2 regions of the Streptomyces sp. NPDC126510 genome follow, and region 1 is predicted to be linked to the other one. Evidence: riboswitches for the same ligand, from Rfam matches in the RefSeq annotation. Region 1 holds a riboswitch; the other holds the start of a gene.
The links. Region 1 has a riboswitch for S-adenosylmethionine ahead of thrC (threonine synthase). Riboswitches for the same ligand answer to the same signal wherever they lie in the genome.

Region 1 (4,406 bases):
GCCCCTTCTGGCCCTGCGAGATCTCGAACTCGACCCGCTGACCCTCTTCAAGGGTGCGGTAGCCGTCCATCTGAATCGCGCTGTAGTGGACGAAAACATCCGCACCACCGTCGACCGCGATGAAGCCGTACCCCTTCTCCGCGTTGAACCACTTGACGGTGCCCTGAGCCATGCCTAACTCCCCTATTACTGGCCCTTGCACAGATCCACACTTCGCGGACCCGGGTCAGACCTCACCCCCCACGGTTGGGGGCGTGCGCCGGAACGCGTCGACCGCGGCTGAATGTATCTGTCCAACTGCCGTCTGCAACAGGTCAATCGGACGAGAATTCTGGACGCGCAGGGTCCGGAATGTGGGGAGAATTCGCCCGAATTCAGGGCAAGTCGGGCCACACAAAGGGAACAAAAGCCGCAAAAGACATACACACTTTGGCTACATCTTGTCGGGCTCGTAGCGGGAATTCAGGGTTCCGATCAGGGAATCGGGACCACGTTCCCCAACTGTACCCCGCTCAACCACACAGAATTGCCCCCTCCGCTTCTCTCACGGAGGGGGCAATTCGATAAACTCTCAGTGACCGTCGTTACCGAAGGTAACAAACAAGCCGGTCGACCGGTTCAGCCGCCGGCGACGGCGGGGATGATCGACACACCGGCACCGTCCGGCGTCGCCGTCTCCAGACCCTGCTCGAACCGCACGTCGTCGTCGTTGACGTAGACGTTGACGAACCGCCGCAGCTTGCCCTGGTCGTCCAGCACCCGGGCGGCGATCCCGGTGTGGTTCTTCTCCAGATCGGCGATGACCTCGCCGAGGTTCGCGCCGTCGGCGGCGACCTCGGCCTGCCCGCCGGTGTAGGTACGCAGGATGGTGGGGATCCGAACGGTGACGCTCATGACTTCAAAACCTCCGGTTGGGCGAGATACCTAGGGGCGCGGGGAACTGCGCGACCAGCCCCCACCGCCCCGCAGCGAACAACGACGCTCAGACGAGCCCGGCCTCACGGAACGACTCGAGGTTGGGGCGAATGGTCGCCGTCAGGCCCGTGCCCGCCACCGCGTCCAGCGTCTTGAGACCATCCCCGGTGTTGAGCACCACCGTCGTCTTCGACGGATCCAGCAGCCCGCTCTCGATCAGCTTCTTCGTCACGCCCACCGTCACCCCACCGGCGGTCTCCGCGAAGATCCCCTCGGTCCGAGCAAGGATCTTGATCGCGTCGACGACCTGCTCGTCGTTCACGTCCTCCACCGCACCACCGGTCCGCCGCGCGATGTCCAGCACGTAGGGCCCGTCCGCCGGGTTGCCGATGGCGAGGGACTTGGCGATGGTGTTCGGCTTCTGCGGGCGGACGACGTCGTGCCCGGCCTTGTAGGCGACGGACACCGGCGAGCAGCCCTCGGCCTGCGCACCGAAGATCTTGTACGGCTTGTCCTCGACCAGACCGAGCTTGATCAGCTCCTGCAGGCCCTTGTCGATCTTCGTGAGCTGCGAGCCGGAGGCGATCGGCACCACGAGCTGGTCCGGCAGCTGCCAGCCGAGCTGCTCACAGATCTCGTACGCCAGGGTCTTGGAGCCCTCCGCGTAGTACGGCCGCAGGTTGACGTTGACGAAGCCCCAGCCCTCACCGGCCGGGTCGCCGATCAGCTCGGAGCAGAAGCGGTTCACGTCGTCGTAGTTGCCCTCGATGCCGACGAGCTCACCGCCGTAGATCGCGGCCATGACGACCTTGCCCTGCTCCAGGTCGTGCGGGATGAAGACGCAGGAGCGGAAGCCGGCGCGGGCCGCGGCGGCACCCACGGCACCGGCGAGGTTGCCGGTGGAGGAGCAGGAGAGCGTGGTGAAGCCGAAGGCGCGGGCGGCCTCCAGGGCCTGGGCGACGACGCGGTCCTTGAAGGAGTGCGTCGGGTTGCCGGAGTCGTCCTTCACGAACAGCTTGCCGGGGTCGACACCCAGCTCGCGCGCGAGGTTGTCGGCCTTGACGAGCGCGGTCCAGCCCGGGTTGATGTTCGGCTTGTCCGCCACGTCGGCCGGGACGGGCAGCAGCGGGGCGTAGCGCCAGATGTTCGCGGGGCCCGCTTCGATGCGCTTGCGGAGCTCTTCGGTGTCGTAGGCCGAGAAGTCGTAGGCGATCTCCAGCGGGCCGAAACACTCCTCGCACGCGAAGACCGGGCCGAGGGGCACGCGGTGGCCGCACTCGCGGCAGCTGAGCGCTGCGGCGGGGCCGAGGTCTACGGTGGATTCAGTGGTGCTTGCAACAGTCTGCGCAGCCATGTGAGGCGAGGCCCTTTCTCCTCATCTTCCTCACGACGCATCTCGCCGTGAGACGGATTTGGCACCTTCCCGAGCCGGGAGCCTCGCGCGTGTGGTCGACAGTGACCTACGAGTACCGACTGGAGGGTTGCCGGGGCTTCATCGGGCCGTTTCCCTCTGCCCCTCTGGATGAGCTGTATGTGGTTGTAGGCGGCGGGTGACCCCGGACATGCGATGGTCATCCGCCTTGTTCAAGACTGTAACCGACGACCAGGACAGTTGAGATAGTCGTCCGAACCGCGAGATGGATCACGTTCTGTCCCGCCGAGAGTACGCAGAGGAGCCGCCACGGTGCTGGAAGAAGTCGAGCGCTGGCTGAGCACCCGTTCCTGGTCCGCGAACGATCGTCCGCTCCACCGGATACTCGCCGCCAAGCAGCGCACGGGCCAGACGGTCAGTGTCGTGCTGCCCGCGCTCAACGAGGAGGCGACGGTCGGCGACATCGCCGCCGTCATCCGCCACGACCTGATGGAGCAGGTACCGCTCGTCGACGAGCTGGTCGTCGTCGACTCGGGTTCGACCGACCGCACCTCCGAGGTGGCCGCCGCCGCGGGCGCCCGGGTGGTGCACCGGGACGTCATACTTCCGCGCCTGCCCGCCGTGCCCGGCAAGGGCGAGGTGCTGTGGCGCTCCCTGCTCGTCACCCGCGGGGACATCGTCTGCTTCGTCGACGCGGACCTGAGGGACTTCTCGTCCGACTTCGTCTCGGGGATCGTGGGCCCGCTGCTCACGGACCCGGACGTGGACCTGGTGAAGGCCATGTACGACCGCCCCCTCGCCGGCGCCACCGGGCAGGGCGGCCGGGTCACCGAGCTGATGGCGCGCCCGCTGCTCAACATGCACTGGCCGCAGCTGGCCGGCTTCGTGCAGCCGCTCGGCGGCGAGTACGCGGCCCGCCGCTCGCTGCTGGAGCAGCTGCCGTTCCCCGTGGGGTACGGCGTGGAGCTGGGCATGCTGGTGGACGCCCTGCACCTGGTGGGCCTGGACGCCCTGGCCCAGGTGGACGTCGGGGTGCGCAAGCACCGGCACCAGGACGGGCAGGCGCTGGGCCGGATGGCCGCCGCGATCTACCGCACGGCCCAGCTGCGGCTGGCCCGCGGGCATCTGATCCGGCCGTCCCTGACCCAGTTCGAGAGGGGCACGGACGGCTTCGAGCCGCGGACGTACTCCGTGGACACCGAGGAGCGTCCGCCGATGGTGGAGATCGCCGAGTACCAGGCTCGGAAGGCCGCCTGACCGGGGCCGTTTTCGGCCGGGCGCGGCAGATCCGCACGTTTGAGCGTTCGGAGGCCGGGCTAGGTTGAGGCTTATGGCTTCGACGAACGGTGCTGCACAGGTGCTGGTGGCCTCCAACCGGGGTCCCGTCTCGTACACGGTGGGCGAGGACGGTTCGCTGGACGCCAAACGGGGCGGCGGCGGGCTGGTCTCCGGGCTCTCCGCGATCGGCTCCGACGCGGACGCGCTCTGGGTGTGCTCGGCGCTCTCCGACGGCGACCGGGAGGCGGTGCGGCGCGGGGTCGGCGAGGACGGCGTGCGGATGCTGGACATCCCGGCCGACGTGCACGCCGACGCGTACAACGGCATCGCCAACTCGGTCCTGTGGTTCGTGCACCACATGCTCTACCAGACGCCGCTGGAGCCGGTCTTCGACGCGGAGTTCCGGCGGCAGTGGGCGTCCTACGAGGCGTACAACCGGGCGTTCGCCGAGGCGCTGGCCGAAGAGGCGGCGCGGGGCGCGGCGGTCGTGGTGCAGGACTATCACCTGACGCTGGTGCCGGGCATGCTCCGCGAGCTGCGGCCCGACCTGCGCATCGGGCACTTCTCGCACACGCCGTGGGCCCCGCCGGAGTACTTCCGGATGCTGCCGGACGACGTGGCCGGGCAGGTGCTGCGCGGCATGCTCGGCGCGGACCGGCTGGGCTTCCTCACCGAGCGCTGGGCGGAGGCGTTCACCGCGTGCGCCGAACGGTTCGCGGGCGGGCTCGGCGGCACCAGGGTCGGGGTGCACGGCCTCGGCGCCGACGCGGACTTCCTGCGCGAGCGGGCGCACGAGCCGGACGTGGAGGAGCGGATCGCCGCGCTGCGCGAGGAGATCGGC
Region 2 (4,406 bases), on a different contig from region 1:
CGGGCCGGGGGTGGCCTACCTCGCCCACCTGATCGGATTCGGTCTGGGCTTCGGCTACGCGTCGGTCCGCTACGGCCGCCCCACCGGCCCCACTAGAGTGAAGGCCGCCCCTGCTCCGGCCCCCGAGGGAGAGAACCAGCCGTGATCACCGCGATCGTCCTCATCAAGACCAGCGTGGACCGGATCCCCGAGATCGCCGAGTCGATCGCGGCGCTGGACAGCGTCAGCGAGGTCTTCTCCGTCACCGGCACCTACGACCTGATCGCGATGGTCCGGGTGAAGGAGCACGAGGACCTGGCGGAGGTCATCCCGGGCCGGATCAGCAAGATCCCCGGGGTGGAGGGAACCGACACGCACGTGGCGTTCCGCACGTACTCGCAGCACGACCTGGAGGCGGCGTTCTCGATCGGGCTCGACAACTAGGGCCCGTCGGTCCCCCGCGGCGGCCGGCTCAGGCGGAGGTGTCCGGCACGCAGCGGCCGTCCTGCGTGCGGTAGTTCCACTTCGCCCCGTCCGTCACGAGCTCCTTCACCGCCCGCACGAACCGCTCCACGTGCTCGTCGGGCGTGCCGGCGCCGAAGCTGACCCGGATGGCGTTGAGCGACTTCTCCCCGGGCGCGGCCTCGGGCGACCCGCACTCGCCCTGCGCCTGCGGGTCACTGCCGAGCAGCGTGCGCAGCAGCGGGTGGGCGCAGAACAGCCCGTCCCGCACGCCGATGCCGTACTCGGCGGACAGGGCGGCGGCGAAGTGTGAGCTGTTCCAGCCCTCGACGACGAAGGAGAGCACGCCGACGCGCGGCGCGTCGTCCCCGAAGAGGGACAGGAACCGCACCTCGGGTACGTCGGCGAGACCGTCGCGCACCGTGCGGACCAGGTGCTGCTCCCGGGCGACGAGAGTGTCGAAGCCCGCCTCGGTCAGCGCCTTGCAGGCCGAGGCGACGGCGTAGGCGCCGATGACGTTGGGCGAACCGGCCTCGTGGCGGGCGGCGGTGTCGTGCCACTCCACGTCCACTCCCCCGTCCTCGCGCCGGCTGACCTTGCGGCTGGCGCCGCCGCCCGCGAGGTACGGCTCGGCCGCGCGCAGCCAGTCGGCCCGCCCGGCCAGGACGCCCGTGCCGAAGGGCGCGTACAGCTTGTGCCCGGAGAAGGCGACCCAGTCGACGTCGAGGTCCGCGACGGACACGGGGTGGTGGGGGGCCAGTTGTGCGGCGTCCAGCACGATCCGCGCACCATGGGCGTGCGCGGCCGCCGCGAGCTCCCGCACGGGCCACAGCTCGCCGGTGACGTTCGAGGCGCCGGTGACGCAGACGAGGGCCGGTCCGCAGGGGTCCCGGTCGGCGAGGGCGCGCTCCAGGGTCTCGACGGCCTGCCGCGGGGTGCGCGGGGCGTCCAGATAGGTGACCCGGGCCTCCTGCCAGGGCAGCAGGGAGGCGTGGTGCTCGGTCTCGAAGACGAAGACCTGGCAGTCGGCCGGGAGCGCGGCGGCCAGGAGGTTGAGGGAGTCGGTGGTGGACCGGGTGAACACGACCTGGTCGTCCTCGCGGCAGTCGAGGAACTCGGCCACGGTCCGGCGGGCGTTCTCGAACAGGTCGGTCGAGAGCTGGGACAGGTACCCGGCACCGCGGTGCACGCTGCCGTAGTACGGCGCGTAGGCGGCGACGTCGTCCCAGACCCGCTGGAGCGCCGGGGCACTGGCGGCGTAGTCGAGCGCGGCGTAGGTGACCTCGCCACCGGTCACGAGCGGAACGGTGACATCCCGCCCCAGAACGGGCAGAGGGGTGCAAACAGACTGGTCGGCGGCAAGGGTGGAGACAGACATGACGGAACTCCCGTGAAGGCAGGTGGAATCCGCCCGCGAGCGCGCACGGCTCGAGCGGGGGTGAAAGGAAAAAGGGGATGCGGAGGCGGGGCTCTGCGGCCCTATCGCATTCGCTGGTTCACGGAAGACTCCTCGTCACGCGCTTGCCGCAGACCTCGCTGCCTGCGGCCCGGTCTTCACCCGGGGCACCCCGCCACGGACGGAGGGTTGCCGGACAGTCGGCCGGGGCCTCATGACTGTCACTCATGACCTGTTCAGGAACGTACGCGAAAAGATCGGCGCCCCGCAACCCGAGTCCGGATCGCGGGACGCCGCCCCTTCACCTACGGGGTCCGCTACGCGTTGCTCGCGGCCACCCAGCGCTCCAGCGTGCGCTTCGCCGCCCCCGAGTCGATCGACTCGGCCGCCTTCGCCATCCCGGCGCCGATCTGCTCGGCCAGGGGCGCGGTGGTGGGCTCCAGCGCCACCAGTGCCGCCGCCGAGTTCAGCAGGACCGCGTCGCGGACCGGGCCTCTCTCGCCGTCCAGCAACCGCCGGGCGACCTCGGCGTTGTAGGAGGCGTCCGCGCCGCGCAGCGCCTCCACGGGGACCAGTTCGAGGCCCACGTCACGCGGATCGAAGGCCTCCTCGGACACCTTGCCGTCCCGGACGGTCCAGACCCGGGACGTGGCCGTGGTGGTCAGCTCGTCGAGGCCGTCGTCGCCCCGGAAGACCAGGGAAGAGTTGCCGCGCTCGGCGAAGACGCCCGCGACGATCGGCGCCATGCGGGGGTCCGCCACGCCGACGGCCTGGGCGCGGACCCGGGCCGGGTTGGTGAGCGGGCCGAGGGCGTTGAACACCGTGCGGATGCCCAACTGGCCGCGGGCAGCGCCCGCGTGGCGCAGCGCCGGGTGGAACTTCACCGCGAAGCAGAAGGTGATCCCGGCCTCGTCGGCGACCTCCGCGACCCGGTGCAGCGGCAGCTCCAGGTTGACCCCGAGCTTCTCCAGCACGTCGGAGGCCCCGGACGCCGAGGACGCGGCCCGGTTGCCGTGCTTGACGACCTTGGCACCGGTGCCGGCGACGACGATGGAGGACATCGTGGAGATGTTGACCGTCTTGGCGCCGTCACCGCCGGTGCCGACGATGTCGACCGTCGCCCCGGGCACCTCGATCACGTTGGCGTGCGCGTACATCGCGCGGACGAGGCCGTTGATCTCCTCGACGGTCTCGCCCTTGGCGCGCAGGGCCACGACGAACCCGGCGATCTGCGCCTCGGTCGCCTCGCCGCGCATGATGCGGTCCATCGCCCAGGCGGTGTCGTCCGCACTCAGGTGCCTGCCGTCCAGCAGGCCGTTCAGCAGCAGGGGCCAGGAGCGGCCCGCCGCGGTGTCGCCTCCAGCGGGGGTCACAGCGCTCATAAGCCGCTCCAGGGTCAGGCGTCCCGTACTACGGGACGAGAGTCTCAACGGGTCCACCCTATCCAGCCGCGAGCACCGCGAAGGGCCCCGTCCGGATGGGGGTACCCCCTGCTCTTTTGAGCTTGGGGGACGGACGGGGCCCTTCTGTGGCGTGGCGAAGCAGTGATCAGTGGTGGCCGTGGCCGCTCGTGATCTCCCGGTACTCCTCGGCGGTGGGCTTCGGGATCTGGGCGCCCTCGCCGTAGTAGGCGTCGCTGAGCTTGGCGCGCAGCTTCTCGGAGCCCTTCACCTTGCGCTCGACACCGTTCTCGTCGACCGTCGGGCCGATCTCGGCCGGCTTGTACTGCTCGTGCGCCGTGAGCGTGTACATCTGCTCCTGGCTGAGCGGCTCGTGCACCTCGATGAACTCACCGTGCGGCAGGCGCTTGATGATGCCCGACTCGCGGCCGTGCAGCACCTTCTCCTTGTCCCGGCGCTGCAGGCCGAGGCAGATGCGCTTGGTGACGACGAAGGCGATGACCGGGCCGAGGAAGAACCCGATCCGGACGAACCAGGTCACCGAGTTGATCGACAGATGGAAGTGCGTGGCGACGATGTCGTTGCCACCGCCGATCAGCATGATGATGTAGCCGGTGACCCACGCGACACCGACGCCGGTGCGGGTCGGGGCGTTGCGCGGCCGGTCCAGGATGTGGTGCTCGCGCTTGTCCCCGGTGACCCACGACTCGATGAACGGGTACAGGGCGATGATCCCGAGGAAGACACCGAACAGCACCAGCGGGATGAACACGCCCAGGACGAGCGTGTGACCCCAGAGGTTGATCTCCCAGCCCGGCATGGCACGGATCAGGCCCTCGGCGAAGCCCATGTACCAGTCGGGCTGGGCACCGGTCGACACCTGGTCGGGCCGGTAGGGGCCGAGGACCCAGATCGGGTTGATCGTGGCGATGCCGGCGAGGGCCGCGATGGCACCGAAGACCAGGAAGAAGAAGCCTCCGGCCTTGGCCATGTAGACCGGCAGCAGCGGCATGCCGACGACGTTCTTGTTGGTCCGGCCGGGACCCGCGAACTGGGTGTGCTTGTGGTAGAAGACCAGGATCAGGTGGCCGACCACGAGCCCGAGCATGATGCCAGGCAGCAGCAGGATGTGGATCGAGTAGAACCGGGCGACGAAGTCGGTACCCGGG

Region 2: linked by a shared signal. The riboswitch ahead of ABTX60_RS01965 (aminotransferase class V-fold PLP-dependent enzyme) and the one ahead of thrC (threonine synthase) in region 1 are both predicted to bind S-adenosylmethionine.

What each region holds. Positions count from the first base shown of each region.
Region 1 covers NZ_JBEORR010000024.1:53,008-57,413, forward strand. The annotation lists gene ABTX60_RS29565 (cold-shock protein) at 1-172, opposite strand, end outside; gene ABTX60_RS29570 (MoaD/ThiS family protein) at 619-894, opposite strand; gene thrC (threonine synthase) at 983-2,269, opposite strand; SAM riboswitch class I at 2,288-2,444, opposite strand; gene ABTX60_RS29580 (glucosyl-3-phosphoglycerate synthase) at 2,600-3,544, shown strand; gene ABTX60_RS29585 (alpha,alpha-trehalose-phosphate synthase (UDP-forming)) at 3,618-4,406, shown strand, end outside.
Region 2 covers NZ_JBEORR010000002.1:6,912-11,317, reverse strand. The annotation lists gene ABTX60_RS01975 (rhomboid family intramembrane serine protease) at 1-145, shown strand, start outside; gene ABTX60_RS01970 (Lrp/AsnC family transcriptional regulator) at 142-423, shown strand; gene ABTX60_RS01965 (aminotransferase class V-fold PLP-dependent enzyme) at 452-1,819, opposite strand; SAM riboswitch class IV at 1,954-2,070, opposite strand; gene trpD (anthranilate phosphoribosyltransferase) at 2,155-3,219, opposite strand; gene qcrB (cytochrome bc1 complex cytochrome b subunit) at 3,386-4,406, opposite strand, start outside.